Regions from separate parts of the Ensifer fredii genome, predicted to be linked through region 2. Evidence: predicted binding sites of a transcription regulator. Region 2 holds the regulator's gene; each other region holds the start of a gene.

Region 1 (7,600 bases), 350 kb from region 2:
ACCGATCCCTGCACGAAATGCCATGGCCAGGGCCGGGTCACCGAGGAGCGCACGCTGTCGGTCAACATTCCGACCGGCATCGAGGACGGCACCCGCATCCGCCTTTCCGGCGAGGGCGAAGCCGGCCTGCGCGGCGGCCCGTCCGGCGACCTCTATATTTTCCTGTCGGTCAAGCCGCATGAGTTCTACCAACGGGACGGGGCGGATCTCTACTGCAGCGTGCCGATCTCGATGACGACGGCCGCCCTCGGCGGCAAGTTCGACGTCACCACTCTCGACGGCACGAAATCGCGCGTCACCGTGCCGGAGGGAACCCAGGCCGGCAAGCAGTTCCGCCTGAAGGGCAAGGGCATGCCGGTGCTGCGCTCCAACCAGACGGGCGACCTTTATATCCAGATCCAGATCGAGACGCCGCAGAAGCTCACCAAGCGCCAGCGCGAATTGCTGCAGGAGTTCGAGCAGATCTCGTCGAAGGAAAATAATCCGCAATCGGCGGGCTTCTTCTCTCGCATGAAGGATTTCTTCGATACGCTGAGCGATTAGTTCGCCTCTCACATTTGCCCCTCTCCTCGGGTTTAACCCGGGGACTAGCCCTCTCCCGTCATGACGGGGAGAGGGGACTGGAGGGCGCGGTTTACCCCTTCTCCCCATCAAAATGGGAGAAGGTCGCGGCAGCGGGATGAGGGGCGCCACACACAACACACACCCACTCTCACATGGCAGCGGCAGGCCAGCCCAGCACCGCAGCCAATTGCCAGATACCAGAGATCACAAGCGCCGAACCGGCAATCCGCGACAGGATGCGCCCGGCCAGCAGCAGCTTTTCGGCCAGCACGAAGACAGCGATCGCGGCGATCCATAAGACATTCATGACGCCGCCGACGAACAGGAGGCCCATCAGCGCCCAGCAGCAGCCGACGCAATAGAGACCGTGGCGGAAGCCCAGCTTCACGGCGCCGCCCGGATCGCTTCGGAAGCCGCCGTGCCGCTGCAGGAAAACGATCGGCGCCTGGCATTGGGTCAGGCAGGCGTCCTTGAGCGGCGTCCATTGGTAAAGGCCCGCGACGACCAGCACAATGCCGCTGAAGAGACGACTGGCGCTTGCGAGCGCCGGGGTCAGCAGGATGCCTTCGATCAGCCATTGCCCGAGCGTAGCGACCAGCGCAAAGCCGGCCCAGGCGGCGAGATAGCCGCCGGTGAAGTAGCCAGCCGAAGCGAAAGGCTTGCCGTCGCGTAGGCTCTGCCGTCCGACACGGGCATAGAGAAGGATCATCGGCGACGCCGAAGGAAGCATCATGCCGACCATCATCACCACCCACATGGTCAAGGTGATGCCGGCCTCGACGGTGCCCCAGGGACGTGGCGATATCCCCAGCACCGAGTCGAGCGGACCGGCGCTCGTCCCGCCTCCCATGTCCATGTCCATATCCATGTCCATGCCGGGTTCCATGGGCATGGCTCCGTCGCCACCCGCCGCCGGCATCGGCATGCCGTCCATCCCGGCGGCCAGCCACAGGATGTAGATCCAGGCGATCGCTGCCAGAGCGGCGATCGCCGCCGCGACGATCGCCCGGTCGCGGCGCAACAGGGCTTCGAGCGTGGTGTCGGTCATGGTGTCAATGCACCACGCCGCGTTCGGTCATATGGATCCTGGCGAAATGGGCGTGCGAGTCCGCTAGCGAGAGCGGCAGGACACCGGTCGTGTCGGCCCAGCCCCGCCCCATCTCGCAGGTGTCGTACTCGAACCCGTTCGGCAGGTTGAGGCGGGCGCGATGCGAATCGCCGGTCACCGGATTGAGGATCGGCTCGCCGCGCGCCTCCATCCATCCCGGTACGCGGACGCGCGCCGTCCGCTTCTCGATGTCGACCTCGAAGTCGATCGGCGCGAAGACCGGATCGTGGAACGTCTCGAAGGTCGTCGAGAACACCTGGAAGAAGGTCGCACCGGGTTCGGTGTCCTGGCCGCTCATGATGCGCAGCAGCGCCTCGCGCTGGGCGTCCGAGGCGCGCTCGTCGACGATCGGCACGACTTCGCCCCTGCCCTCGTGGATGGCACCCGGCCAGGCGACGATCATCCCGCACCTCAGGCCGTCGAGTCGCGTATCGCCGTGATGGCCTTCCTCGATCTCGATCACCCCCACGGCGCTGCAATGCCCTTGCGTCGGCAGGGCATTGAACTGGCAGGGGCAGCCATAGGCGCAATTGCAATGAATGAATTCGCGGCCCTTGATCGTCCATTTGACGTCCGTCATCGTCCCCTCCAGAGACAATTCCTCAGGCTACGAATATATACACCCCGCCGGAAATACTGCCAATGTCGCGGCGGCCCCCGAGCGCCGACCATTTCGGGGCGAGTCGGTCAGTACCTGTGCTGGCGGCTGCGCGCGCTCTCTAGCCGACGAGGTCGACCGCGTAATAGGAGAGGGCCGAAATCAGCGCGGCGGCGGGCATTGTTATCACCCAGGCGACGACGATGTTTCCGGCAATCCCCCAGCGCACGGCCGAGACGCGCCGGGCCGACCCGACGCCGATGATGGCGCCGGTGATCGTGTGCGTTGTCGAGACCGGAATGCCGAGCCAGGTCGCTGCAAACAGCGTGATGGCGCCACCGGTCTCGGCACAGAAACCCTGCATCGGATTGAGCTTTGTGATCTTCGATCCCATGGTGTGGACGATCCTCCAGCCGCCGAACAGCGTACCGAGCGCGATCGCCGCCTGGCAGGTGATGACCACCCAAAAGGGCACATGGAATTCCGGCCCGAGATAGCCCTGCGAAAACAGGAGCACGGCGATGATGCCCATCGTCTTCTGGGCATCATTGCCGCCATGGCCGAGCGAATAGAGCGAGGCCGAAACGAATTGCAGGCCGCGGAACGTGCTGTCGACGGCAAACGGTGTCTGGCGCACGAACAGCCAGGAGACGATCAGCACCAGCAGGAGAGCGAGCACGAAGCCGATGCCGGGCGACATGACGATGGCGCCGGCGGTCTTCAGGAGGCCGGACCAGACGATGGAGCTGAAGCCGGCCTTTGCGAGGCCCGCGCCGACAAGGCCGCCGACGAGGGCATGCGAGGAACTCGACGGGATGCCGAAGACCCATGTCAGGATGTTCCAGGCGATGGCGCCGATCAATGCCGCAAAGATGACCTGCGGCGTAACGATGCCGGGATTGATGATCCCCTTCCCGAGCGTCTCGGCCACGTGCAGGCCGAAAAACAAAAAGGCGATGAAGTTGAAGAAAGCCGCCCACATGACGGCATATTGCGGCCGCAGCACCCGCGTCGACACGATCGTTGCGATCGAATTCGCCGCATCGTGCAATCCGTTCAGAAAGTCGAAGAACAGGGCGACTCCGATGAGGCCCACAAGCAGCGGGAAGGCGAGTGTGGCGTCCATCAGACGTTCTCGATCACGATGCCGCTGATCTCGTTGGCAACATCCTCGAAGCGGTCGACGACCTTCTCCAGCTCGCCAAAGATTTCGCTGCCGATGATATAGGCCATGGGATTGGTGCTGCCATGGCGCTTGAAGAGGTCCTTCAGGCCCTGCTCATGCAGCTCGTCGGAACGGCCTTCGACGCGGGTGACCTCTTCTGCGATCGTGCTCAGGCGATGCGCATTGACGCCGATCCGGTTGAGGAGCGGAATGGCCTCGGCGACAAGGTGGGCAGCCTCGACGACTGCGGCGCCCATCGCCTGCATGCCGGGATCGAAGCTCTGCTGCTCGTAGAGCCGGATGGTCTTCACCGTCTTGTGCATCATGTCGATCGCATCGTCCATCGACTGGATGAGATCCTTGATGTCGCCGCGGTCGAAGGGTGTGATGAAGCTGCGGCGCACAGCGAGCAGGACCTCCCGGGTGATCCCGTCGGCCTCGTCCTCGAGCTGGACGATGCGGTCGCAATGACGTTCGATGTCCGGTCCGCCGGCGAGCAACGCCTTCAGCGCCTCCGCCGCCTCCAAGACGGTGCGCGAGTGCTGCTCGAAGAGATCGAAGAACCGGTCTTCACGGGGGAGGAGCTTGCGAAACAGGCCGAGCATCAGCGATCCATACGTTGTCGATTGTCATGCCGCTGTCATATTGTACCTGCACGCCCGTGAAAAGTTCCGAAGCTGCGGAAAAACGGGGCTTTCCCACAGCGGTTTGGCGCAGGGCCCGGCCACGTGACCGGTCCACGCCTCGGGCGAGAGCCTTTCGGCTTGCCTCGGCCGGGCTTTCGTCCTACCTGACAGGCACGTCGAACGCGGACCCGCAATGCCCCATAAGGTCTATCTCAGCCGCCTGAAACTCAGTGATTTTCGCAACTACGCGGCGCTGTCGCTCGAGCTCGACCAGCGCCATGTGGTGCTGACCGGCGAGAACGGCGCGGGCAAGACCAACCTTATGGAGGCGATCTCCTTTCTCTCGCCGGGGCGGGGGCTGCGTCGCGCGGCTTATGCGGATGTCGCCCGGGTGGGCGCGGCGGACGGTTTTTCGGTTTTCGCGGCGGTCCAGGGCATGGACGGGCCGGTGGAGATCGGCACGGGCACGGCGGGTGCGGAGGAAGGGCAGTCGCGCCGCCTGAGGCTCAACGGCACGCCGGCCCGCACCGTCGACGAACTCACCGACCATCTGCGCGTGTTGTGGCTGACGCCGGCGATGGACGGGCTGTTCACCGGTCCATCCTCGGATCGGCGGCGGTTTCTCGACCGGCTGGTGCTGTCGCTCGATCCCGAGCATGGCCGGCGCGCCAGCGAGTTCGACCGAGCGATGCGCAGCCGCAACCGGCTGCTCTCGGAATTCCGGCCGGATCCCGCCTGGCTGACCGCGATCGAGCGCGAAATGGCAGGCTTGGGCGTCTCGATGGCGCTTGCGCGGCTGGAAATGCTTGGGCTTTTGACGGCACTTGTGGAACGCAGCCAAGGCGGCGGCAGCTTCCCGTCCGCCGGTCTTTCGCTTGCCGGCTTTCTCGACGATTGTCACGGCCTGCCCGCCTACGACCTCGAAGAACGCTATCTCTCGATGCTCAGCGACGGCCGCATCCGCGATGCGGCGGCGGGGCGAACGCTCGAAGGGCCTCACCGCAGCGATCTCCTGATTCGCCACCGGGAAAAGGACATGGAGGCGGAACGCTGCTCGACCGGCGAGCAGAAGGCGCTGCTCGTCGGGCTCGTGCTCGCCCATGCGCGGCTCGTCGGCGACCTGACCGGGCACGCGCCGGTGCTGCTGCTCGACGAGATCGCCGCCCATCTCGATCAGGGGCGGCGGGCGGCTCTCTTCGACCGCGTCGACGAGCTCGGCGGTCAGGCCTTCATGACCGGGACGGACCGGGCGATGTTCGAGGCGCTCGGCGGACGGGCCTGCCATCTGACGGTTGCAAACGGCCGCGTTTCGGAGTGACATCCGCCTGCTCCATGGCGTGCTTTAAAAAAAGGCGCCGACAGGCATCCACGGAGACGGACATGACCGCAGCAGCACTCGACTCATCGGAAATCGCCCGTTACGCGCGCCATATCGTGCTCCCTGAGATCGGCGGCGCCGGACAGCAGAAGCTGAAGGCCGCGCGCGTGCTGGTCATCGGCGCCGGCGGGCTCGGCGCCCCGGTGCTGCAATATCTCGCCGCGGCTGGCGTCGGCCGGCTCGGCATCGTCGACGATGACGCCGTGTCGCTGTCCAACCTGCAGCGCCAGGTCATCCACGCCACCGGCGATGTCGGCCGGCCGAAGGTCGAAAGCGCCGCCGCCGCAATTGCCAATCTCAACCCGCATGTGGAAGTCGCGCCGCACGCGTTGCGCCTCGCATCCGAAAATGCAGAGGCGATCTTCCAGCAATACGACCTCGTCGTCGACGGTTCGGACAATTTCGATACGCGCTACCTCGCGGCCGATGCGGCGGAGGCGGCGCGCCTTCCGCTCGTCACCGGCGCGGTCGGGCGGTTCGACGGTTCCGTCACCGTGTTGAAGCCTTACGAGGCGGATGCCGGCGGGCACCCCAATCCGTCTTATCGCGATCTCTTCCCGACGCCGCCTCCGCCGGGCGCGGTGCCGGCCTGCGCCGAAGCCGGCGTGGTCGGAGCGCTGACCGGCGTCATCGGCACGCTTCAGGCGATGGAAGCGATCAAGCTCATCACCGGCATCGGCGAGCCGCTTATCGGCCGGCTGCTGCTCTATGACGGCCTCGCCGCCACTTTCAACACGATCCGCTACCGGCGCGGCCGGGCTTGAGCGACGGAATGGAAACGCTCCGCCTCGACCCGGGCTTCGATCGCTACGAGGAGCTCCTGGCGCTGATCCTGAAATCCTTTGCCTCCATGGACGGGCGGATCGATCCGCCCTCCTCCGCCCATGCGCTGACGGTCGAGTCCCTGCGCCAAAAATCGAGGGACGAGGTCGGTTTCGTCGTCGCCAACGGCGCCGATCTTCTTGGCTGCGTGTTCTTGAAGCCCGAACCGGACTGCCTCTATATCGGCAAGCTCGCCATCGATCCCGGCCATCAGGGCAAAGGTCTCGGCCGACAGCTGCTTACCGCCGCGGAGGAGACCGCCCGAAGCCTCGGACTGCCGGCGCTGAGGCTCCAGACGCGGATCGAACTCACCGAAAATCACGCCACCTTCGCGGCCTGGGGCTTCGTTGAGACCGGCCGCTCCGCCCATCCGGGCTTCACCCGCCCGACATCGATCGAGATGCGGAAGATGCTGCGATAAGGGCGGCGTCCCGTATTGCCGCTCCCCACAACGATCCCCTTGTGGGGAGGCGTTGCGCGGCGGCTGCACCCGAAAACACCCGATAGCCGCCTCAATCCCGCCCCGGCAGCACCCGGTCCGGCGGGCGGTGGCCGTCGAAGAAGGTGCGGATGTTGATCACCACCTTGTCGCCCATGTCGATGCGGCCTTCGAGCGTCGCCGAGCTCATATGCGGCAAGAGAACGACCTTGCCCTCGCCGGCAAGCCGGATGAGCTTGGGATTGACGGCCGGTTCGTTCTCGAAGACATCGAGGCCGGCCCCTGCGATCTTGCCCTCCCGCAGGCTCTTGATCATCGCCGTCTCGTCGATCACGTCGCCGCGGGCGGTGTTGACGATGTAGCTGTCTGGGCGCATCAGCGCCAGCCGGCGCGCCGAGAGCAGATGATAGGTGGCGGGCGTCGACGGGCAATTGACCGAGACGATATCGACGCGGGCGAGCATCTGGTCGAGGCTGTCCCAATAGGTCGCCTCCAGCATCTCCTCGGTCTCCCGCTTGACGCGATGGCGGTTGTGATAGTGGATCGACAGCCCGAAGGCCTTGGCGCGGCGGGCGACCGCCGTGCCGATCCGCCCCATGCCGACGATGCCGATGCGCTTGCCGGCGATGCGCCGGCCGAGCATCCAGGTCGGCGACCAGCCGGCCCATTCGCCCTTGCGGTCGGTCAGCACCTGCGCGCCCTCGGCAAGCCGGCGCGGCACCGCTAGGATCAAGGCCATGGTCATGTCGGCGGTGTCTTCCGTCAGCACGTTCGGCGTGTTGGTGACGGTTATTCCCCGGCGGGCGGCGGCATCGACATCGATATTGTCGACGCCGTTCGAGAAGGCCGCGATGAGCTTCAGTTGCGGGCCCGCCTGCTCGATCAGCGCCGCATCGATCC
Region 2 (7,600 bases):
GCGACATCTCGACGCAGCTGAACGGCCTCATCACCGGCAACTACCAGAATTTCATTCAGGCGCAGAGCGTGCTGACCGCTGGCATCGTCATGGGCATCATGCTCATTCCGTTCGTCTCGTCGCTGTCGGACGACATCATCACGCAGGTGCCGCGGGCGCTGCGCGACGGCTCGCTCGGGCTCGGCGCGACGCGCTCGGAGACGGTGAAGAAGGTCATTCTTCCCGCCGCACTGCCCGGCATCGTCGGAGCGCTGCTGCTGACCGCCTCGCGCGCGGTCGGTGAGACGATGATCGTCGTGCTTGCTGCCGGCGTCGCCGCGCGCATGCAGCTCGACCCGTTCGAACCGATGACGACAGTGACGGTCAAGATCGTCCACCAGCTGACCGGCGACCTGGAGTTCACTTCGCCGCAGACTCTGGTCGCCTTCGCGCTCGGCATCACACTCTTCGTCATCACGCTCTGCCTCAACATCTATGCGCTCTACATCGTGCGCAAATATCGGGAACAGTACGAATGACCGACGTTGCTTCTCCCACGGTAAGGGTCTCGACCCGTCCCGCCGAAAGCCGCCGCGACATCGGCATAAAGCGCCGCTACGCCGCGGAGCGCCGGTTTCGTGCCTATGGCATCAGCGCCATCGTTATCGGCCTGTTCTTCCTGGCGGTCCTTGTCTGGAGTGTTGTCTCGAAAGGCTACACGGCCTTCCAGCAGACGACGATCACGCTGCCGATCGAGTTTTCCGAAAAGGTGATCGACCCGAAGAACGAGCGCGCGACCGATCCGAAGCAACTGATGACCGCCAATTATCCGGTGCTCGTCCGCGACGCCCTGGTCAAGCAGCTCGGCATCGACCCGAAGAAGCGGCCGCTTGTGAAACAGGCGAACGACATGGTCTCCGACAGCGTCCGCACGCAGCTGCGTGACATTGTCGTTGCCGACCCTTCGGTGATCGGCAAGACGATCCCGGTGACGCTGCTCGCCGACGCGAACATCGATTCGGCCTTCAAGGGCCAGATCGACCTCACGGTCGACGAATCGAAGCGCAAGGTCAAGGACCAGCAGGTCGCCTGGATGAACCAGCTGGCCGAGGCCGGCGTGCTGAAGAAGAGCTTCAACACCGGCATCTTCACGTTCGGCGCATCGAGCCGCCCGGAAGCGGCCGGCGTCGGCGTGGCGCTGGTCGGGTCTGCCTATATGATGCTGATCGTCCTCGTCCTGTCGCTGCCGATCGGCGTCGCCGCCTCGATCTATCTCGAGGAATTCGCGCCGAAGAACCGGCTGACCGACCTGATCGAGGTCAACATCAACAATCTCGCCGCCGTGCCGTCGATCGTCTACGGCCTTCTCGGTCTCGCCGTCTTCGTGAATTTCGCCGGCATGCCGCGCTCGGCGGCCCTCGTCGGTGGATTCGTGCTGACCCTGATGACGCTACCGACGATCATCATCGCGACGCGCGCCGCGCTGAAGGCCGTGCCGCCGTCGATCCGCTCCGCCGCGCTCGGCCTCGGCGCCTCGAAGATGCAGACGATCTTCCACCATGTGCTGCCGCTTGCCATGCCCGGCATCCTGACCGGCACGATCATCGGCCTGGCGCACGCCCTCGGCGAGACGGCGCCGCTGCTCCTGATCGGCATGGTCGCCTTCGTCGTCGACTATCCGGGCTCGCCGCTCGAACCGTCCACGGCGCTCCCCGTGCAGATCTACATGTGGGCGAACGAGGCTGAGCGCGCCTTCGTCGAGCGTACCTCGGGGGCGATCATCATCCTGCTGATCTTCCTCGTCATCATGAACCTCGGCGCAATTCTGTTGCGGCGTCGCTTTGAGCGTCGCTGGTAGTGGGGTAAGGACTATGAACATCATGTCGGAAGCTGCAGTCGAAAAGGCTCTGGACCAGAAAATGAACACGGTGCCCTTGAAGATGATCGGCAAGGATGTGTCGGTCTATTACGGCGAGAAGCGCGCGCTCTTCGACGTCAACCTGAATATCCGCGAGAATACCGTGACGGCGCTCATCGGCCCTTCCGGATGCGGCAAGTCGACCTTCCTGCGGACGCTCAACCGCATGAACGACACGATCGAGAATTGCCGGGTCACCGGCCGGATTACCCTCGACGAGGACGACATCTACGATCCGTCGATCGACGTGGTGGAACTGCGCGCCCGCGTCGGCATGGTCTTCCAGAAGCCCAATCCGTTCCCAAAGTCGATCTATGAGAATGTTTCCTACGGGCCGCGCATCCACGGCCTGGCCCGCACGAAGGCCGATTTCGATGAGATCGTCGAAACGAGCCTGCAGAAGGCGGGCCTGTGGAATGAGGTGAAGGACCGCCTGCAGGAGCCGGGGACGGGTCTTTCCGGCGGCCAGCAACAGCGCCTCTGCATCGCCCGCGCCGTTGCCGTCAGCCCGGAAGTGATTCTCATGGACGAGCCCTGCTCGGCCCTCGACCCGATCGCCACGGCCAAGGTCGAAGAGCTCATTCACGAGCTGCGCGCCAATTTCACCATCGTCATCGTGACCCACTCGATGCAGCAGGCGGCCCGCGTCTCGCAGCGCACCGCCATGTTCCACCTCGGCAATCTTGTCGAGGAGAACGACACCGACAAGATGTTCACCAATCCGGACGACCAGCGCACCCAGGATTACATCATGGGCCGCTTCGGCTGATCGCCCGAAAACCCACCGCGAAGAGTGCGCCCTCGAGGAACCGTAGATGTCTCACCCCCACATAACGACAGCCTTCGACGAAGAGCTTAAATATCTGACGCGCCGGATCTCGGAGATGGGCGGCCAGGCCGAGCAGATGGTGGCGGATTCAGTCCGGGCTCTGGTGAATTCCGATCTGGCGCTCGCCCAGAAGGTCATTTCCGACGATGCAATCTTGGACGACGCCGAGCGCCAGATCGGCGAAAAGGCGATCGTCACCATCGCCAAGCGACAGCCGATGGCCGCGGATCTCCGCGAGATCATGGGGTCGATCCGGATCGCCGCCGATCTCGAGCGCGTCGGCGACCTCGGCAAGAACACTGCCAAGCGCGTCATCGCGGTTGCCGGCTCCGGCATTCCGCGCAAGCTGGCGCGCGGTCTCGAGCACCTCGCCGAACTCGCCCTGATCCAGCTCAAGGAGGTCCTCGACGTTTACGCCTCGCGTTCGCCGGAGAAGGCAAACAGCATCCGCGAACGCGACGAGGAGATCGACGCGATTTACACCTCGTTGTTCCGCGAGCTGTTGACCTACATGATGGAGGATCCGCGCAACATCACCCCCTGCACGCATCTCCTTTTCTGCGCCAAGAACATCGAGCGTATCGGCGACCACGCCACCAATATCGCCGAAACCATCTACTACATGGCGACGGGCGCCCAGCCGCAGGGCGAGCGGCCGAAGGACGACATGACGTCAACGCTCGGATCCGTCACCGACTGAGGGGACACCCGCCAATCATGAATCTAGGCAAGGAGTCGTAACTGAATGTTGCCGAAGATAGCCGTTGTCGAGGACGAGGAAGCGCTCAGCGTGCTGCTGCGCTACAATCTCGAGGCTGAGGGCTTCGAGGTCGATACGATCTTTCGCGGCGACGAAGCGGAGATCCGCCTGCAGGAGCGCTTGCCCGACCTTCTCATCCTCGACTGGATGCTGCCCGGCGTCTCCGGCATCGAGCTTTGCCGCCGTCTCCGACAGCGCCCGGAGACCGAGCGGCTGCCGATCATCATGCTGACGGCGCGCGGCGAGGAAAGCGAGCGGGTGCGAGGCCTTGCGACCGGTGCCGACGACTACGTCGTCAAGCCGTTCTCGACGCCGGAGCTGATGGCGCGGGTCAAGGCGATGCTCCGGCGGGCGAAGCCTGAAGTGCTGTCGACGGTGCTTCGCTGCGGCGACATAGAGCTCGACCGCGAAACCCATCGCGTGCATCGTCGCACCCGCGAAGTGAGGCTCGGCCCGACGGAGTTCCGGCTCCTGGAGTTCCTGATGGCCTCGCCAGGCCGCGTCTTCTCCCGCTCGCAGCTGCTCGACGGCGTCTGGGGGCACGACATCTATGTCGACGAGCGAACGGTCGACGTCCATGTCGGCCGGCTGCGCAAGGCTCTGAATTTCTCCAATATGCCCGATGTGATCAGGACGGTGCGCGGCGCCGGCTATTCGTTGGAAAGCTGACGCTTGCGCTGCTTTTCCGGCGTTCCAAAGTGATAAGGGGCCCGACGGGCCCCTTCATGCGTCCTTGTTATTGCTCCGACCGATCAGCGCGCGCGGCGCCGCTCGGCCGAGGGCTGGTAGGCGAGGCGAGCGTGGTAGCTGCAATAGGGGGAGGATTCCGGCGAGTCGTTGCCGCAGAAGTGGAATTCTTCCTTGAGCGGGTCGCCGATCGGCCATTTGCAGGTCCGCTCGGTCAGCTGGGTGAGTTCCAGCCGGCGCGACATCGGCACGACAATGTTGGTGTCGAGTGCGAGATCCTGCTCCGCCACCAGATCGACGGCGACCTCTTCCTTGAGCACGGCCGTGCCGGCAGCGCGGGTAACCGTCCGGGTCACGGCGCGTGCCGCGTAGTTCGGGGCGCGGGGCGCCGAGGTCGTCCGCTTGGGACGAGCCGCCGCTGTCGCTCCGCCGGCCTTGGCGCGGCCTGGCAGGCTCAACCGATGAACCTTGCCGATCACCGCGTTACGGCTGACGCCTCCCAGCTGCGCCGCGATCTGGCTCGCGCTTAGGCCCTCGGACCATAGCTTCTTCAGCTTCTCAACCCGCTCGTCCGTCCAGTTCATGTCTGCACTCCCCGTTCTCGGCGTTGGGATGGCAGAATCCATCACCGTTCTCCGGAAAAGCCCCGGAGTTACAACGCGATAACTATTTTGGTGACTAGGTCCGCCGCATGCGTCTAGTAATTGAATATTAACCTACCGGCCGGGTGACTCCGTGGCAAGAGTCGCCGGAATCGCGCCGAATCGATTTCGCAGTTTTCCCCAACTTGCTGTCGGATAGTTGCATTTTTGCAAGCCCCGCATCGGGATTTTTTCGCGGTGCGGAATCCGGGCCGGCGCGACTGTTGCAAGCCTTGGTTTTGTTGACATTGCGCCGCGATATGGGAATAGTGCCTGCGCCGCCGAAAGGCGGCATTTTTGATTTTTGTCGGGCCGATACGTCCGACAGCGATGCCGATGACGAAGGAGATGCTGATCATGGCCGCAACACCGCCGCTCTACGACACCTATCTGCGTGCGCCGTTGCGTTTCGAGCGAGGCGAGGGCGTCTGGCTGATTGCCGAAGACGGCACCCGCTATCTCGACTTTGCAGCCGGCGTCGCGGTTAATTCGCTCGGCCATGCCCATCCTCATCTCGTCGAAGCGCTGAAAGCGCAGGCGGAGAAGCTCTGGCATGTGTCCAATCTCTACGATGTTCCCGGCCAGGAGAGCCTGGCGCAGCGGCTGACGGCGGTCACCTTCGCCGATCGAGTGTTCTTCACCAATTCCGGTGCGGAAGCGCTCGAATGTGCGATCAAGACGGCGCGCCGCTACCATTTCGCCAAGGGCCATCCGGAGCGGTTCCACATCATCACCTTCGAAGGCGCCTTCCACGGCCGCACCATCGCGACGATTGCCGCCGGCGGCCAGCAGAAATACATCGAAGGGTTCGGGCCGAAGGCTCCGGGCTTCTATCAGGTGCCGTTCGGCGACATCGCCGCCGTCAAGACCGCGATCAACGACGAGACCGCTGCAATCCTGGTCGAGCCGATCCAGGGCGAGGGCGGCATTCGCCTCGCTTCGAAAGAATTCATGCAGGAACTGCGCGCGCTCTGCGACGAGTTCGGGCTGCTGTTGATCCTCGACGAGGTCCAGTGCGGCGTCGGCCGCACAGGCAAGCTCTTCGCGCATGAATGGTCGGGCATCAAGCCGGACATCATGGCCGTCGCCAAGGGCATCGGCGGCGGCTTCCCTCTCGGCGCCTGCCTGGCAACGGAAGCGGCGGCGGCCGGCATGGTGGCCGGCACCCACGGCTCCACCTACGGCGGCAATCCGCTGGCGATGGCGGTCGGCAATGCGGTGCTCGATGTCGTCCTGGCCGATGGTTTCCTGGAGAATGTCAGCGACGTGGGATTGGTGTTCCGCCAGGGGCTTGCCTCGCTCAAGGATCGCTTCCCCGACGTGATCGAGGAGATCCGCGGCGACGGCCTGATGCTCGGCATCAAGGCAAAGGTGCCTTCCGCCGACTTCCTGAAGGCGATCCGCGCCGAGAAGCTGCTTGCCGTGCCGGCCGGTGAGAACGTGCTGCGGCTGTTGCCGCCGTTGATCACCACGCCCGCCGAAGCGCGCGAGGGGCTGGCACGACTCGAGCGTGCCGCCGAGGCGGTGCGCGCCAAGAGCGGAACGGCCGCGGCCTGAGGTCGCGACGGACGGTCGATTACCGGTTTATGACAGGAACTACAGCATTATGACTGCCACCAGACATTTTCTCGATCTCTCGGCAATGACCGCGACCGACCTGCGCACGATCATCGACGATGCCCGCGCACGAAAGACGGCGACCAAGGCCGGAACCGCCGAGAAACCGCTTGCCGGCAAGATGCTGGCGATGATCTTCGAAAAGCCGTCGACCCGCACCCGCGTTTCCTTCGATGTCGGCATGCGGCAGCTCGGCGGCGAGACGCTGTTCCTGTCGGGGACCGAAATGCAGCTCGGCCGCGCCGAGGCGATCGGCGACACGGCCAAGGTGCTGTCGCGCTATGTCGACGCCATCATGATCCGCACGACCGATCATCGCCGGCTTCTGGAATTGGCCGAGCACGCCACCGTTCCGGTCATCAACGGGCTGACCGACGACACGCATCCCTGCCAGATCATGGCGGACATCATGACCTTCGAGGAGCATCGCGGGCCGGTCAAGGGAAAGACGATCGCCTGGGCGGGTGACGGCAACAACGTGCTTCACTCGTTGATCGAAGGCTCGGCGCGCTTCGGCTACCGGATGAACATGGCCGTGCCGCTCGGCTCCGAGCCGCAGGACAAGTTCCTGAACTGGGCGCGTAACAATGGCGGCGAAATCCTGCTCTGCCATGAGGCGGAGCAGGCGGTTGCCGGCGCGCACTGCGTTGTCACCGACACCTGGGTGTCGATGAACCAGGAGCATCGCGCCCGCGGGCACAACGTCTTCCAGCCCTATCAGGTGAACGCGGCGCTGATGAAGCACGCGGCCCCGGAGGCCTTGTTCATGCATTGCCTGCCGGCGCATCGCGGCGAGGAAGTCACCGACGAGGTCATCGACGGCCCGCAGTCGGTCGTCTTCGACGAGGCCGAGAACCGGCTGCACGCGCAGAAGTCGATCCTCGCCTGGTGCCTGGGTGCCGTCTGACGGGACCGTTCGAGGGCCAGGCCGGGCTATTGAAATCGGAGAGCGGTGACACGATCTAGGCGATGTGCGGGAGAGTTCGGCCGCTGCGCCGTTTCTCGCCACAGCGCGTTTCAGCGGATCCGCCGCATACGGGGCGCTTCCGGAGCCGCGCTTGCCTGCTGGACAAATCGGTCCATGCCGGGATCAAATAGGATAAGCGGCAGTTAGAGACGGAGTGCGTCGATCGGCGCTCTCGATGTCACGAGCAATGCACGGTGTCATG
Region 3 (7,600 bases), 650 kb from region 2:
AAACCTGCTGCGCAACGAGGACGACCGCTCGGTCACCAAGAAGGACATTGAAAACGTCGCCGCATGGCTCAGCGACAAGGGCACTGCGGAAAACGAAATCGCCTACCGTCCGGCGCGCGTGCTGATGCAGGACTTCACCGGCGTCCCGGCCGTCGTCGACCTCGCGGCGATGCGCGACGCCATGGTGTCTCTCGGCGGCGACCCGGAGAAGATCAACCCGCTCGTTCCCGTCGACCTCGTCATCGACCACTCGGTCATCGTCGATGAATTCGGCACGCCGCAGGCCTTTGCCAAGAACGTCGAACTCGAATATCAGCGCAACGGCGAGCGCTACCGCTTCCTGAAATGGGGCCAGCAGGCGTTCAAGAACTTCCGCGTCGTGCCGCCCGGCACCGGCATCTGTCACCAGGTCAATCTGGAATATCTCGGCCAGACGGTCTGGACCCGCGAAGAGAACGGCGAAATCACCGCCTATCCGGATACCTGCGTCGGCACCGACAGCCACACCACGATGATCAACGGCCTCGGCGTGCTCGGCTGGGGCGTCGGCGGCATCGAAGCGGAAGCAGCGATGCTCGGTCAGCCGGTCTCGATGCTGCTGCCGGAAGTCATCGGCTTCAAACTCACCGGCAAGCTCAAGGAAGGCGTGACGGCAACCGACCTGGTGCTGACCGTCGTGCAGATGCTGCGCAAGAAGGGCGTCGTCTCGAAATTCGTCGAATTCTTCGGCCCGGGCCTCGACAACATGACGCTCGCCGACCGCGCCACCATCGGCAACATGGGTCCGGAATACGGCGCCACCTGCGGCTTCTTCCCGGTCGACGCCGAAACGATCAACTACCTGACGATGTCCGGTCGTGAAGAACAGCGCATCGCGCTGGTCGAAGCCTATTCCAAGGCTCAAGGGATGTGGCGCGAGGGCGACGGTTCGGACCTCGTCTTCACCGACACGCTGGAACTCGACCTCGGCGACGTCGTGCCGTCGATGGCCGGCCCGAAGCGCCCCGAGGGCCGCATCGCGCTTGAAAACATCGCCTCCGGCTTTGCCGTCGCGCTCGAAAACGACTACAAGAAGCCCGGTCAGCTTTCGAACCGCTATGCCGTCGAAGGCACGGATTTCGACATAGGCCATGGCGACGTCGCGATCGCGGCAATCACCTCCTGCACCAACACCTCGAACCCGTCGGTGCTGATCGCCGCAGGCCTGCTTGCCCGCAACGCGGTCGCCAAGGGCCTGAAGACCAAGCCTTGGGTGAAGACATCGCTGGCGCCCGGATCGCAGGTTGTCGGCGAATATCTGGCGAAGTCCGGCCTGCAGAAGGACCTCGATGCGCTGGGCTTCAATCTCGTCGGCTTCGGCTGCACCACCTGCATCGGCAACTCCGGCCCGCTGCCGGCGCCGATCTCGAAGACGATCAACGACAAGGGCCTGATTGCCGCCGGCGTTCTTTCCGGCAACCGCAACTTTGAAGGCCGCATCTCGCCGGACGTCCAGGCAAACTACCTCGCCTCGCCGCCGCTTGTGGTCGCCTACGCACTCGCCGGCACGGTCCAGAAGGACCTCACCAAGGAGCCGATCGGCGAAGACAAGGACGGCAAGCCGGTCTACCTGAAGGATATCTGGCCGACCTCGCAGGAAATCCAGGAGTTCATCTTCAAATACGTGACCCGCGAACTTTACGCGACCAAATACGCGGACGTCTTCAAGGGCGACGAAAACTGGCAGGCCGTCCAGGTTCCGGCCGGGCAGACCTATGCCTGGGACGAGGCCTCGACCTATGTGCAGAACCCGCCCTATTTCGTGGGCATGGGCAAGAGGGGCGCCGGTATTTCCGACATCAAGGGCGCCCGCGTCCTCGGCCTCTTCGGCGACAAGATCACCACCGACCACATTTCCCCGGCCGGTTCGATCAAGGCCGCCTCACCGGCAGGCTCCTACCTGCTCGGCCATGGCGTGACCGTTGCCGACTTCAACCAGTACGGCACGCGCCGCGGCAACCATGAAGTGATGATGCGCGGCACCTTCGCCAATATCCGTATCCGCAACCACATGCTCGGCCCGAACGGCAAAGAAGGTGGCTACACCATCCACTATCCGTCCAAGGAAGAGATGTCGATCTACGATGCGGCCATGCAGTACAAGGAAGAGGGCGTTCCGCTCGTCATCTTCGCCGGCGTCGAATACGGCAACGGCTCCTCGCGCGACTGGGCGGCCAAGGGCACCAACCTTCTCGGCGTCAAGGCCGTGATCGCCCAGTCCTTCGAACGCATCCACCGCTCGAATCTCGTCGGCATGGGCGTCATCCCCTTCGTCTTCGAAGAGGGCACGACCTGGGATTCGCTGGGCCTGAAGGGCGATGAGGTCGTCACGATCGACAACCTCGCCAATGTCCAGCCGCGCGAAAGGCGCGTCGCCAAGATCTCCTATGGCGACGGTTCGGTGAAGGAAGTGCCGCTCATCTGCCGTATCGACACGCTGGACGAGGTCACCTACGTCAATAATGGCGGCATCCTGCAGACGGTTCTGCGCGATCTCGCGGCCTGAACCGGCCGTCCGCATTCTGCTTCAACGATCTGGCCGGGGCATCAGCCGATGCCCCGGCTCTTTTTTTGCGCTAACTGCCGCCGCTTATGTCCGTCGACGTTTTCCCCAGCCTGCCCGCAGGTCACTCCAACGTGACTTTCTGTTGAAACCGGCCCGTCGTATGTAATGTACTCCCCTGATGGAAGCGCCCGCCCGACAAATACAAGTGACGCCATGACTTTCGCCTTGCTGCCAATGCTCCGCCGCCTGGCCCTGACCATGGGCCTGCTCGGTGCCATCAGCGGCACGGCGGCGGCCGACGACGGCAAGGCGTTCAAGGGTGTGGTCGAGCTTTTCACCAGCCAGGGCTGTTCGTCCTGTCCGCCCGCCGACGCCGCCTTGAAGGCGCTTATCGACGAGGGCGAGGTCGTGGCACTCGCCTATCACGTCGATTACTGGAACTATCTCGGCTGGGCCGACACGCTTGCCACCAAGGAAAACACCGAGCGGCAGTATGCCTATGCCCGCATGCTCGGCCGCAGTGGCGTCTACACGCCACAGGTGGTTCTGAACGGCCGCGATCACGTGAACGGCTCCGACCTCCAGGCGGTCAAGTCCCGGCTGGCGACGATGAGCGCCGGCGGCGGCGGGCTCGCCGTGGCGGTCGATGCCACGATCGGCGGCGAGGAAATCTCCATCAAGGTCGGCGCCGGTGAGGGCAAGGCGAATGTCGTCGTCGTCTATTTCGACCGGGCCCGGGAGGTCAAAGTCGAAAGAGGCGAGAACAAGGGCAAAGAAATCGCCTATTGGCACGCGGTCAAGGATATCCAGACCATCGGCATGTGGGACGGCAAGCCCGCCCAGTTCACGCTCCCCGCCTCGGTGCTGATCGAGGGGCGCGGCAATAGCGGCTGCGCCATCCTGCTGCAATCGATGAAGGATGCGGAAACGCCGGGCCCGATCATCGGCGCCGCAACCCTTCTCGCCGGCCCGCAAGGCAAGCTGTAGCGACGCGAAGGGCTCCGGTCAGGAGTTTGCCCCTTGTCTGCTCGTGTAGGGACGTAAGCGGGTGCGGCATCGTCCCTTCGCCCCGCTTGCGGGAAGAAGGTGGCGGCAGCCGGATGAGGGGCAGATGCGAGCGCACGCGCCGAATTCGAGGCGGAGGGATGGTTCGGCCCGGCAGCATCGAGGGGCTGGGGCTGAGGGTTCGAAGTTACCGGACCGAACCGGTCATGTCTGCGTTTGGAAACCTCCCGCAGCATGACAACCTGTCCGGACATACGGTGGCAACGACTCGTCCGGCAGCGGTCGGAGTTTTGCGGTGAATTGGGGCGGCGATTTGACTGAATTGCGGCAAGGGCAAGAATTGCCCGCCTTGCCAACAGCTTCCGGCTTGCTTTTCGTCTTTCGTCAGGCACACTGTCATGGTCCTGTCACATCAGAAGGCCGAATTGCCGATGACCGATCAATCGGATTTGCCGGAGGGCGAAGCGCGTCACCAGGGCCAGACCACATCGAATGTGGTCGTCGATTTTCACGAATACAAGCAAGCCAAAAACCCCCCGCCAGTCACCTTCCACCGCCGTGAGCTGGACCTCGTTCTGAGACTCTACGGCCGCATGGTCGGTGAGGGCGAATGGCGCGACTACGCGATCGACCATTTGAAGGACCGTGCCGTGTTCTCGGTGTTCAAGCGCGCCGGGGAAGTCCCGCTCTACCGCATCGAGAAGAACCCCAAACTCGCCGCCAAACAGGGTGCCTACAGCGTGCTGAACGCTCAAGGCACGATCCTGAAGCGCGGCCACGAGCTGGCACAGGTCCTCAAAGTCTTCGACAAGGTGCTGAAGCTCGTCGAGACATAACGCAGCGTCTCCATTTGGAATTGCCCCTCATCCGCCTCCCGGCACCTTCTCCCCGCAAGCGGGGCGAAGGACTATGCCGCGCCGGCTCCAGTCCCTCTACCCGCGTACGGGGAGAGGGTTAGTCCTCGGGTTTAACCCGAGGAGAGGGGCAATCAGCTCCGGTAAAGCGTATCCGGATAGGCGCCCTCGGCGGGCAGGGTGTCCATTCCCTCGCCGAGAGGAAGCTGCATGATCGCGGTATCCAGCCAGCGCCCATGCTTGAAGCCGGTTGCCTTCATCGTTCCCTGATGCTCGAAGCCGACGGCGCGATGAACGGCGATCGAGGAGGGATGGGCGCCGCCGATCACCGCCGCCATCTGGCGAAAACCGAGCGCGGTGCACCGCTTGACGAGCTCCTCGAGCAGCGCCCTGCCGATGCCTTGGCCGCGCGATTCCGGCGCCAGATAGATCGAATCCTCCACCAGGAACCGATAGGCGGTCCGGGTGCGGAAGGCCGACGCATAGGCGTAGCCGAGCACGCTGCCCTGCTCGTCCGCGGCGACGATATAGGGATAGCCGCTGCCGGTGATCGTCGAAAAGCGCAGCGCCATCTCCGCCTCGGAGGGCGGCGTCACCTCGTAGGTCGCGACACCGTTTAGGACCGACTCGCGGTAGATCTCGGTGATGGCGGGAAGATCGGCGGCGACGGCGTCGCGAAGCGTGAAGGTCATGGGCGATTTTTCGTTGTTGTGACTGCTGCAGCATTCGCATGAAGCGGCCGGACCGATCAAGATTCGGCGCAACAAAAAAGGCGGCCGAAGCCGCCTTCTTCGTCAATCCAGTCCCGACTACTCGTTCTTGTTGCCCAGGAACTGCAGCAGGAACATGAACAGGTTGATGAAGTCGAGGTAGAGCGTCAGCGCGCCCATGATAGCCTTGCGGCCGGCAACCGCGACGTCATCGGCCTCGAAGTACATTTCCTTGATCTTCTGCGTGTCGTAGGCGGTCAGGCCGGCGAAGACCAGAACACCGATCACGGAGATCGCGAAGCCGAGGGCCGACGAAGCAAGGAAGATGTTGACGATCGACGCGATGATCAGGCCGAACAGGCCCATGATCAGGAATGTGCCGAAGCCCGACAGATCCTTTTTCGTCGTGTAGCCGTAGAGCGACAGGGCGCCAAACGAGGCGGCCGTCACGAAGAACGTCTGCACGATGCTCTGGCCGGTGAAGACCAGGAAGATCGAGGACAACGAAAGGCCCATCAGCGCCGCGTAGATCCAGAACGTCGTCTGGGCGGCGGAAACGCTCATAGAGTTGATGCGGAAGCTCATGAAGAAGACCAGCGCAAGCGGTGCCAGCATCACGACCCACTTCAGCGGCGAGGCGTAGATGAGCTGGGCGAATGCCGGATTGGAGACGGCAAGCGCATAGGTCCCGTAAGCTGCCACGCCGGTGATCGCCAGCCCCAGGGCCATCAGGTTGTAGACCTTCAGCATGTAAGCGCGAAGGCCTTCATCGATCACGGCACCCGCCTGAGCGCCGGCGGGCGACATTCGGGTTTGGTAGTTTCTCAGATCAGCCATTGTTTCCTCTTTAAGCCCCGGTTGGAATTACGGTGTCGGGCGGCGGGTGTCTGTGCCAGCTCACGCCCAGGCGCCGCTGCGGGGCTCCAGCATGCCTGTGGATAAATATGATGGTGAAAGCCGCGCCGCACAAGACCCGGCCGGGCCTGAATCGAGCAAAGCCGGGCTTCTGGGCGATCAAACACGGGTGATTAACGGTTAATCGCCACCGCTACAGTTCGCGTAGGACCGGCGCGGCCTTCTGCCCGAGGATGCGCCAGGTCCCGGCAAGGCCGATGCCGACCGTCACGACGAGGGCAACGGCGATCGTAGCGAAGGCCACGTCCGGCAGGAAATTCGACGGCAGCGTCATGATGCGGCTGACGACGAACCAGGCCGCAACTCCGCCTGCCAGGAGCGCGAAGACGGCGGTGGCCACGCCGAGAATAAAATATTCGTAGCTGAAGGCGCGGATCAAGGTTCCCCGGGTGGCGCCGAGGGTCTTCAGCACCACCGCGTCGTGGATGCGTGCCCGGTTTCCGGCGGCAAGCGCGCCGGCGAGCACCAGCACGGATGCGATCAACGCCACGGCGGCCGCGGCGCGGATTGCCGTCGCAAGCTGCCCGAGCAGCGTGTTGACGATGTCGAGCGCGTCCTTGACGCGAACGCTGGTGATCGTGGGATAGGTGTTGGTGACGGATTTCAACACCGCCGCTTCTTCCGCCGCCGTGGCATCCGGGTCGATGATCGTCGCCAGCCAGGCATGCGGCGCGCCGGCAAAGGTGTTGGGCGAGAAGACCATGACGAAATTGATCGACAGCGATTCCCACTCGACATTGCGGAAATTGGCGATCCGGGCGGTGACGTTGCGGCCGAGCACGTTGACCGTGACCGTGTCGCCGAGCTTCAGGCCAAGCTCGCCGGCCTCTTCGGCCGAGAAGGAGACGAGCGGCTCGCCGCTGTAATCCGCGGGCCACCATGCGCCCGCGGTGAGCGTCGAATTCTCCGGCTTGTTCTTCGCGTAGGTGATGCCGCGGTCGCCGCGCAAGACCCATTGTCCGCCGGGCGGCACGGTGCGGCTGTTCACGTCCTGGCTGTTGAGGGCGACGATGCGGCCGCGCAGCATCGGCACCTCGACGATCTTGCCCTTCGGCATCGCCCTGCCGAGCAGCGACCGGAAGCCGTCTATCTCATGACCCTGAATGTCGACGAAGAAGAAATTCGGCGCGCGCTCCGACATGCTGCCGGTCAGCTCGCGCCGCAGATTGCCGTCGATGAGTGCGAGCGTGACCAGAAGCGCGAGGCCCAGCCCGAGCGACAGGACCACCGACGGCGTCAGTGCGCCGGGCCGGTGTATATTGCCGATTGCCAGCCGCAGGGCCGGCGAGTGGACGCGCGGGCTGCGCCGCGCCAGCCAGCCGATGAGGAAGGCAACGGCCCGCAGGACGACGAAGGCAAAGGCGATCGCGCCGAGAAAGATCAGCGAGATGTAGCGGTCATAGGCGGTCCAGACGGCAAGGCCTGCGAGCGCCGCCAGGCAGACGAGCGCGCCCGCGAGATAGGGCCAGGCGGGAAAGCCGCTCGGCTCGAAACCCTGCTGGCGGAAGAGGGCGGTGGCCGGCACCCGGCGCGCCCGGCCGAGTGGCAGGACCGCAAAGGCAAGCGCCGTC
Region 4 (7,600 bases), 1.6 Mb from region 2:
GACGGGTGCGGGAACCAGTCACCATAAGGGCTGTCGGTGATGCGCTGGACATCGCTGCCGTCCGGCCTCACCCGCCAGATCTGCATGCGGCCGGTGCGGCTCGAATTGAAATAGATCCACGCACCGTCCGGCGACCAGTCCGGGCCGTCGTTGCGGCCCTCGCCATGCGTCAGGCGCCGCTCCTCTCCGCCATCGACCGAAATCGTGTAGATGTCGAAGATCTGGTCGCGGATCCCGCAATAGGTCAACGTTTTCCCATCCGGGGACCAGCCGTGCCAATAGGACGGCAGGTTGCGTGTCACCAGTCGCGGCGTGCCGCCCTCGGCCGGCAGCAGATAGATCGCCGACTTGCCGAATTCGGTCTTGTCGCTGATCGCCAGCGTTTTCCCGTCCGGCGAAATGCCGTGATCGTTGTTGCATTGCCCGGCAAAGCCCGTGTCGATTTCCACGGGCTCGGAACCGTCAAAGGCAAGCCGATAGAGCCTGCCGTCGCCGTTGATGATCAGTGATTTGCCGTCCGGCGACCAGTTCGGCGCCTCGACCAGCCGCTCCGTCTGCCAGACGACTTGCGTCTCGCCGGTGGCAATATCGAAAATCTCCACCGAACTGCGCATGATCTACCCTCGGTCGCGGAAACGGTTGGTGATCGGATAGCGCCGGTCCCGGCCGAAATTCTTCTTGGTGATCTTGACCCCGGGAGCCGACTGCCGCCGCTTGTATTCGGCGATGTAGAGCAGGTGTTCGATCCGATGCACCGTGGCCTCGTCATGCCCGCGGGCGACGATTTCCTCGGTACTCAGTTCCTTCTCCACCAGGCACTCGAGAATGTCGTCGAGGACCGGATAGGGCGGCAGCGAGTCCTGGTCGGTCTGGTTGGGCCGCAGTTCGGCCGAGGGCGCCTTGTCGATGATGTTCAGCGGGATGACCTCGCCGGAGGGGCCGAGTGCTCCGGGCGGCACAGCGCCATTGCGCCAGCGCGACAGTGCATAGACCTGCATCTTGTAAAGGTCCTTGATCGGGTTAAAGCCGCCGTTCATGTCGCCGTAGAGCGTCGCGTAGCCGACCGACATTTCCGATTTGTTGCCGGTGGTCACCACCATCGAGCCGAACTTGTTGGAGATCGCCATCAGGATCGTGCCGCGCGTGCGGCTCTGCAGGTTCTCCTCGGTGATCCCGGATTCGGTCCCCTCGAACGTGTCGGCGAGAGCATTGAGAAAGCCTTCGACGGGCTCCTCGATCGCAACGACGTCATAATGGCAGCCGAGCGCCTTGGCACAGGCCTCGGCGTCCTTCAGCGATTCCCGCGACGTATAGCGATAGGGCAGCATGATCGTGCGAACCCGCTCCTCGCCGAGCGCGTCCACGGCGAGCGCCGCGCAGATCGCCGAGTCGATGCCGCCCGACAGGCCGAGGACGACGTTCTTGAAGCCGTTCTTGTTGACGTAGTCGCGCAGCCCCAACATGCAGGCGCGATAGTCCGCCTCCTCGCATTCCGGCAGGCGAGACCGGAGTCCGTTGTGTGAGACCCAGCCGTCGTCACCCCTCGTCCATTCGGAGATCGCGAGCGCCTCCTCGAACTGGCTCATCTGGAAGGCGAGCGAGCGATCGGCATTGAAGCCGAAGCTCGCGCCGTCGAAGACCAGTTCGTCCTGCCCGCCGAGCTGATTGGCATAGATCATCGGCAAGCCGGTCTCTATCACCTGCTTCAGCACGATCTGGTGACGGACATCAACTTTACCGCGGTAGTAGGGCGAACCGTTCGGAGAAAGCAGGATTTCGGCGCCGCTTTCCTCGAGCGTCTCGCAGACGCCGAGCTCTCCCCAAATGTCTTCGCAGATCGGAACCCCGATGCGAATGCCGCGGAAATTCACCGGACCGGGCATCTCGCCTTGATCGAACACCCGCTTTTCGTCGAACTCGCCGTAATTCGGCAGATCCACCTTGTCACGGACGGCGATGATCTTGCCCCCGTCCAGGACGGCCACCGAATTGTGCCGCTGCGCGGAGGCTTGACGGGGGAAGCCGATGATCACTCCCGGCCCTCCATCCGCCGTCTCTGCGGCGAGGTTCTCGACGGCGCGCAGGCACGCCTTCAGGAAGGCCGGTTTCAGCACCAGGTCTTCAGGCGGATAGCCGGAAATGAAAAGCTCGGTGAACAGCACCAGGTCGGCGCCCTGGCGCGCGGCGTCGGCCCGCGCTTCGCGCGCCTTGGCCAGGTTGCCGGCGATATCGCCGACGGTCGGATTGAGCTGGGCTACGGCGATCCGTAGCGTCGAAGGTGCGGCTTTCTGTGGGGTCATGGCAGGCCTGTCGGTGTTTCCTCGGCGAATGCATCCAGCTTAAGGCTTGTACTTAACGCATCAGGGGGCAAAAAAACCCCTCCCAATCGCAATGCTTAGAAAAAATCTGAAAAATCCTGTTGTTCCCGGCCGTTAGTGACGCGACAGGGACCCGTCGCCACAGCGGGAACCTGAGGATCATCAAAGCCGTTTCGCCATTCATCCCCCGTTCAAGATGACGGTCGTATGACAGTTGAACGAAAGTTTTGTGAAATTGGAGAAGTTGTGGCCAGTATCGATTCCGCCGCGAGAGGTCCTCAGGTCTATGTCGAAAGGCCGGGCTTTTCCGTCAGACACGCAAAGACCCTGGCGGGCACCCGCAGCGCGCTGTTTTCGCTTTCGCTTGCCGCGACGATCGTCTTTGCGGTCGAGTTCATCGTGCGCCAGTCAGGCTCCGAAACGATCGCCTATTTCATCGATCCAATGCGGCCGGCCTGGACGACGGTCGCAGTCTTCTTCCTCGTCATGCTGGCGCTCGACGCGCTGTTTGGCCGTGAGCACAAGGGCGCGCTCGTGGTGGCGCCGCTCGCCATCATCCCGGCATTTATCTGCCAGCAGAAGCAAGTCTTCCTGTCCGACCCGCTCTATCCCACCGATTTTCTGTTCGGCCGTCAGATCATGGAGCTGATGCCGGTGCTGGTGAAGGATCGGCCATGGACCGCAGTCGGTGTCGTTCTCGGAATACTGGCAACCGTCATCGCCATCGCCCTGCTGCTGCGCTACGCCTGGCGGAACTTTCCGAAGCTGACCAGCCGGGAGCGTCTCGCACGGGTCGTCTTCGCCCTGCCGCTGCTCGTCGCCTTCTGGAACATCATGGACTACAACCAGTTCTCCTGGGTCCGTGACCGGTTGCGCGTCATTCCGATCATGTGGGACCAGACCGAGAACTACCGCCACAACGGCTTCGTGCTCGCCTTCGCGATCAACCTGCCGATGGCCAATGTGAGCGCTCCGCCCGGCTACATGGCCGATGCGATCGGCCGAATTCCCGTAAAGCCGCTGCCCGCCGGAACGACGCATCGCGGCAAGCCGGACGTCATCGTGCTGATGAGCGAATCCTTCTGGGATCCGACGCGTCTGCCCAAGGTCAAGCTGACGCCCGATCCGATGCCGACGATCCGCGAACTCCAGGGCGGCAACGTCTTCTCGCCCGAATTCGGCGGCATGACGGCCAATGTCGAGTTCGAAGCGCTGACCGGCTTTTCGAATGCCTTCTTGCCCTATGGCAGCATTCCATACCAGCAATATATCCGCAATCCGATCCCGTCGCTCGCAACCTTCTTCCGCGGCGAAGGCTATGTGTCGCGCGCCATCCACCCGTTCCAGGGCTGGTTCTGGAACCGCACCGCCGTCTACAAGGCCTTCGGCTTCGATACCTTCCGCTCCGAAGAGAACCTGCCGGCGATGCAGAAGCGCGGAATTTTCGCTTCGGATGAATCGCTGACAAAGGAGATCATCCGCCAGGCCGACGCGATGGACGATCCCTTCTTCTTCTTTGCCGTGACGCTGCAGGGCCATGGGCCCTACGAGCCGAACCGCTACGCGAAGAACACCATCAAGGTCGAGGGCGACCTCCCGGAAAGCGACCGGCAGGTGCTTGCCACCTACGCTCAAGGGATCAAGGAGGCCGACGACAGCCTGAAAATGCTCATGGAGTGGGCGAAGCAGCGGGATCGCGAGACGATCATCGTTCTCTTCGGCGACCACCTGCCGCCGCTCAACACCGTCTACACCAGCACCGGCTACATGAAAGACGTGACGGCGGAACGCAAGGGCTCGAAGGACCAGATGAAGGCGCAGCACGAAACGCCGCTTGTCGTCTGGTCGAACAAGACCGGTGCGCAAAAGGATATCGGCAGCATCAGCCCGGCTTTTCTTTCTTACCAGATCCTGAAGCAGGCGGGCTATGAGCACCCCTACTACACGGGTTTCCTCGGTAAGGTTCACGACCACTTCCGCGTTCTCGACCGCTATTTGCTGATCCGCAAGAACGGCAAGGGCTTGGAGAACTGGCTGCGCCAGCCGAAGATTCCGGTGACGCTGCGCGACTACCGCTTCCTCCAGCACGACATGATGTTCGGCAAGCGCTATAGCACCGAGCGCTTCTTTAAGTCGCACGCCGAACTTTTTAGCGCCGGCTTATAAGCGGATCGTCTGCGAACGCACTCATTGGCCCGGTGTCCCCGCCGGGCCAATTGCGTATTTGACTATCCGCGCCCCAATTCTCGCCGGGTTCCGATTGGATGCAGGCCGATCCGAAACAAGACAGAATCAACTTTTGCGCAAGTCAGACTCCGCTAAAATGACAACAGATACGATGCTTTAACCATTTTCGCGCATCGTACAGCTGTACGGATGCCAGAAATTAACTTCAAGATTCTGCGGAGACGCTGCTATGTCCGCACGAATCCTGAGCTTACCGGCCAAGCCGTTAGTCATACCAAACTATAGCAGCCACGGCTCTTCACCCGCCGGTGGCATCGGCGCCGCAAATTCCCCTAAAATTTACGTGAACCCAAACGGCGTACTTGCGCGTTTAGGCCAAGGTGAGATTTTATGTTGATTGCGCCGGGGCACGGGGTAAGCGAGCATTCGGTGCGTGGAGAAATCTGGAGCACACGCAACAGATGCAGCGGCTTGCTGGGACGGAAGAAGCCGGACGGAAGACTCCGCCCACCTTTACGGTGGACGCTCTCGTGCAAAACCCTCAATTTCTTGAGGTCTTGCAAGCGGGCGCGCGTACCCTGATTTCCATGAACGACCTGTTTCCGCGCATCGCGCGCCTCGTGGCAGCCCACCAGAGATGGATGCTGACGCAAGCCGCCTATGCCTTACACCTGGAGCGCGACCCGAACGACGCCGATTCCGGCATCACCGCAGCGCGATTGCTGAAAGTCATGCGCGAAACGGGCGCTGCCAGCCGGAACACGGCGACGGCCTTCCTCGCCGAACTCGTAGCCTACAAACTGCTCCGCCCGGCAAATGGCGGTCGCACGAAAAGAACGCGTCCCCTCGAGCCGACGGAAATCAGCGAAAACGCCATGCGGCTCTGGTTCAAGACGCAGATGAGCACACTCGATTTATTGGACGGCGGATCGCGCGTCAGACGCCTCGAGACGGATCCCGGCATCTTCGAGCGCGCGCAGCCCCGTGTCGCCAGGCGGCTGCTCTCGGACCCGAGATGGACGCAGCCCCCGGAAAGCGTGGCGATCTTCGTATGGTCGGAATCCGGCGGGGTGATCCTCGACGACCTGATGGCGCGCCCGCCCACTCTCGCCGTCCACGGCAAGGTCTGGGTAGACGTCAGCCTTGCGAGACTTGCCGAACGTTATCTGATCTCGAACACCCATATTCGCCGGCTGTTCGCGCGCGCAGAAGCGGCCGATTTCATCGGCAAGGGAGACGATGGCGCACGCGGCCGGTTCTGGTTGAGCAGCCGGCTCATCGAGGAATACGCCTCCTGGGAAGCAGTCAAGTTCGAAGCGCTGGCGGATGCCTTCGATCAGTCCGTGGTCGCATATCCCTGAGGGCGAGCGCGTTACTGTGACGCTTCCGCAAAGCGCGGCAGGTCGTCGTGGATGTCGTAGAAATCACCCTTGTCGGCGCAAAAAATATGATAGCCGGGCTCGAGACCGGTCGGCCCGTCGAACGTCCCTGCGAGGATAGAGGTATAGTCGAGCCCGTCCGCCTTCCAGAACAGCGCCGAGCCGCAGTGACGGCAAAAGCCGCGCTTCGCGCTCGTGCTGGAGCGGTACCAGGTGATCTGGTCTGCGCCTTGGACCTCCATGTGGCTGTCGAGGACATTCGTAGCGGCGTAGTAGAGCCCTGTCTGCTTCCGGCATTGCGAACAATGGCAGAAAATCAGCTCCCTCAGTTTCCCCTTCGTCTTGAACCGCACGGCGCCGCAGAGGCATCCGCCTTCATGGATTTCCGTCATTCCCCTCTCCACTGCAACAAAAAAGCCGGGCCAGCTTCACAAGCTGGCCCGGCGCTGTCAAATTCAGAAGTTGCGGCGATTGTTCAGTAGAATTGAACCTTCGGCGCGTCTGCGATCACTCAGCCGTTGACCACCATCTTCTTTTCGTCACGGCCGCCCTTCATGCGTTCGGCAAGAAGGAAGGCAAGCTCCAGCGCCTGATCGGCGTTGAGACGCGGATCGCAATGGGTATGATAGCGGTCCGCGAGATCGTCACCGGAAAGGGCGCGTGCGCCGCCGGTGCATTCGGTCACGTCGTTCCCGGTCATCTCGATGTGGATGCCGCCCGGATGGCTGCCCTCGGCGCGGTGGATCTGGAAGAAGCTCTCGACTTCCGAGAGGATCCGCTCGAAGGGCCGGGTCTTGTAATTGTTGAGCGTGATCGTGTTCCCATGCATCGGATCGCAGGACCAGACGACCTTCTTGCCTTCACGCTCGACGGCGCGGATCAGACGCGGCAGGTGCTCGGCGACCTTGTCATGGCCGAAGCGGCAGATCAGCGTCAGGCGGCCGGCCTCGTTGGCCGGGTTCAACAGGTCAATCAGCTCCAGGAGACCATCCGCGGTCAGCGACGGACCGCATTTGAGCCCGAGCGGGTTCTTGATGCCGCGGCAATATTCGACATGCGCATGGTCCGGCTGGCGGGTGCGGTCGCCGATCCAGATCATGTGGCCGGAGGTGGCGTACCAGTCGCCGGAGGTCGAATCGACGCGCGTCAGCGCCTGCTCGTAGCCGAGCAGCAGCGCCTCGTGGCTAGTGAAGAAGTCGGTCTCGCGCAGGCTCGGATGGTTTTCCGAGGTGATGCCAATCGCCTTCATGAAATCCATGGTCTCGGAAATCCGGTCGGCGAGCTTGCGGTAGCGCTCGGCCTGCGGGCTGTCCTTGACGAAGCCGAGCATCCACTGATGCACGTTCTCGAGATTGGCGTAGCCGCCCATGGCGAAGGCGCGCAACAGGTTGAGCGTTGCGGCCGACTGGCGGTAGGCCATGATCTGCCGCTCCGGATTGGGGATGCGCGCCTGGTCCGTGAATTCGATGCCGTTGATGATATCGCCGCGGTAGCTCGGCAGCGTGACATCACCCTGCTTTTCGACGCCCGAGGAGCGCGGCTTGGCGAACTGACCGGCGATGCGGCCGACCTTGACGACCGGCTGCTGGGCGCCGAAGGTCAGCACAACCGCCATCTGCAGGAAAGCGCGGAAGAAGTCGCGGATCGTGTCGGCGCCATGCTCGGCAAAGCTCTCGGCGCAGTCGCCGCCCTGCAGCAGGAAGCCGCGGCCCTCGG

What was found. The regulator PhoB, encoded in region 2, activates phosphate uptake and scavenging genes when phosphate is short. The targets are predictions, from matches to a motif close to TGTCATNNANCTGTCAT.
Region 1: a site for PhoB is predicted at 4,063-4,079, ahead of NXT3_RS00775 (DUF47 domain-containing protein). Genes of this name have one in related genera too.
Region 3: a site for PhoB is predicted at 3,945-3,961, ahead of NXT3_RS18795 (DUF2794 domain-containing protein). Genes of this name have one in related genera too.
Region 4: a site for PhoB is predicted at 2,515-2,531, ahead of NXT3_RS10455 (LTA synthase family protein). Genes of this name have one in related genera too.

The regions. Positions count from the first base shown of each region.
Region 1 is NZ_CP024307.1:161,617-169,216, reverse strand. Features, by position in the region: gene dnaJ (molecular chaperone DnaJ) at 1-543, shown strand, start outside; gene NXT3_RS00790 (DUF2182 domain-containing protein) at 713-1,612, opposite strand; gene NXT3_RS00785 (DUF1326 domain-containing protein) at 1,617-2,252, opposite strand; gene NXT3_RS00780 (inorganic phosphate transporter) at 2,392-3,396, opposite strand; gene NXT3_RS00775 (DUF47 domain-containing protein) at 3,396-4,040, opposite strand; gene recF (DNA replication/repair protein RecF) at 4,255-5,379, shown strand; gene moeB (molybdopterin-synthase adenylyltransferase MoeB) at 5,442-6,203, shown strand; gene NXT3_RS00760 (GNAT family N-acetyltransferase) at 6,212-6,682, shown strand; gene NXT3_RS00755 (2-hydroxyacid dehydrogenase) at 6,774-7,600, opposite strand, start outside.
Region 2 is NZ_CP024307.1:506,764-514,363, forward strand. Features, by position in the region: gene pstC (phosphate ABC transporter permease subunit PstC) at 1-518, shown strand, start outside; gene pstA (phosphate ABC transporter permease PstA) at 515-1,837, shown strand; gene pstB (phosphate ABC transporter ATP-binding protein PstB) at 1,851-2,666, shown strand; gene phoU (phosphate signaling complex protein PhoU) at 2,713-3,426, shown strand; gene phoB (phosphate regulon transcriptional regulator PhoB) at 3,472-4,155, shown strand; gene NXT3_RS02470 (GcrA family cell cycle regulator) at 4,239-4,757, opposite strand; gene NXT3_RS02475 (aspartate aminotransferase family protein) at 5,172-6,371, shown strand; gene argF (ornithine carbamoyltransferase) at 6,421-7,338, shown strand.
Region 3 is NZ_CP024307.1:3,821,459-3,829,058, reverse strand. Features, by position in the region: gene acnA (aconitate hydratase AcnA) at 1-2,545, shown strand, start outside; gene NXT3_RS18805 (DUF1223 domain-containing protein) at 2,759-3,532, shown strand; gene NXT3_RS18795 (DUF2794 domain-containing protein) at 3,982-4,386, shown strand; gene NXT3_RS18790 (GNAT family N-acetyltransferase) at 4,539-5,096, opposite strand; gene NXT3_RS18785 (Bax inhibitor-1/YccA family protein) at 5,214-5,951, opposite strand; gene NXT3_RS18780 (ABC transporter permease) at 6,163-7,600, opposite strand, start outside.
Region 4 is NZ_CP024307.1:2,110,610-2,118,209, forward strand. Features, by position in the region: gene NXT3_RS10445 (TolB family protein) at 1-614, opposite strand, end outside; gene NXT3_RS10450 (NAD+ synthase) at 618-2,300, opposite strand; gene NXT3_RS10455 (LTA synthase family protein) at 2,565-4,484, shown strand; gene NXT3_RS10460 (hypothetical protein) at 4,967-5,866, shown strand; gene NXT3_RS10465 (GFA family protein) at 5,878-6,276, opposite strand; gene NXT3_RS10470 (class II 3-deoxy-7-phosphoheptulonate synthase) at 6,396-7,600, opposite strand, start outside.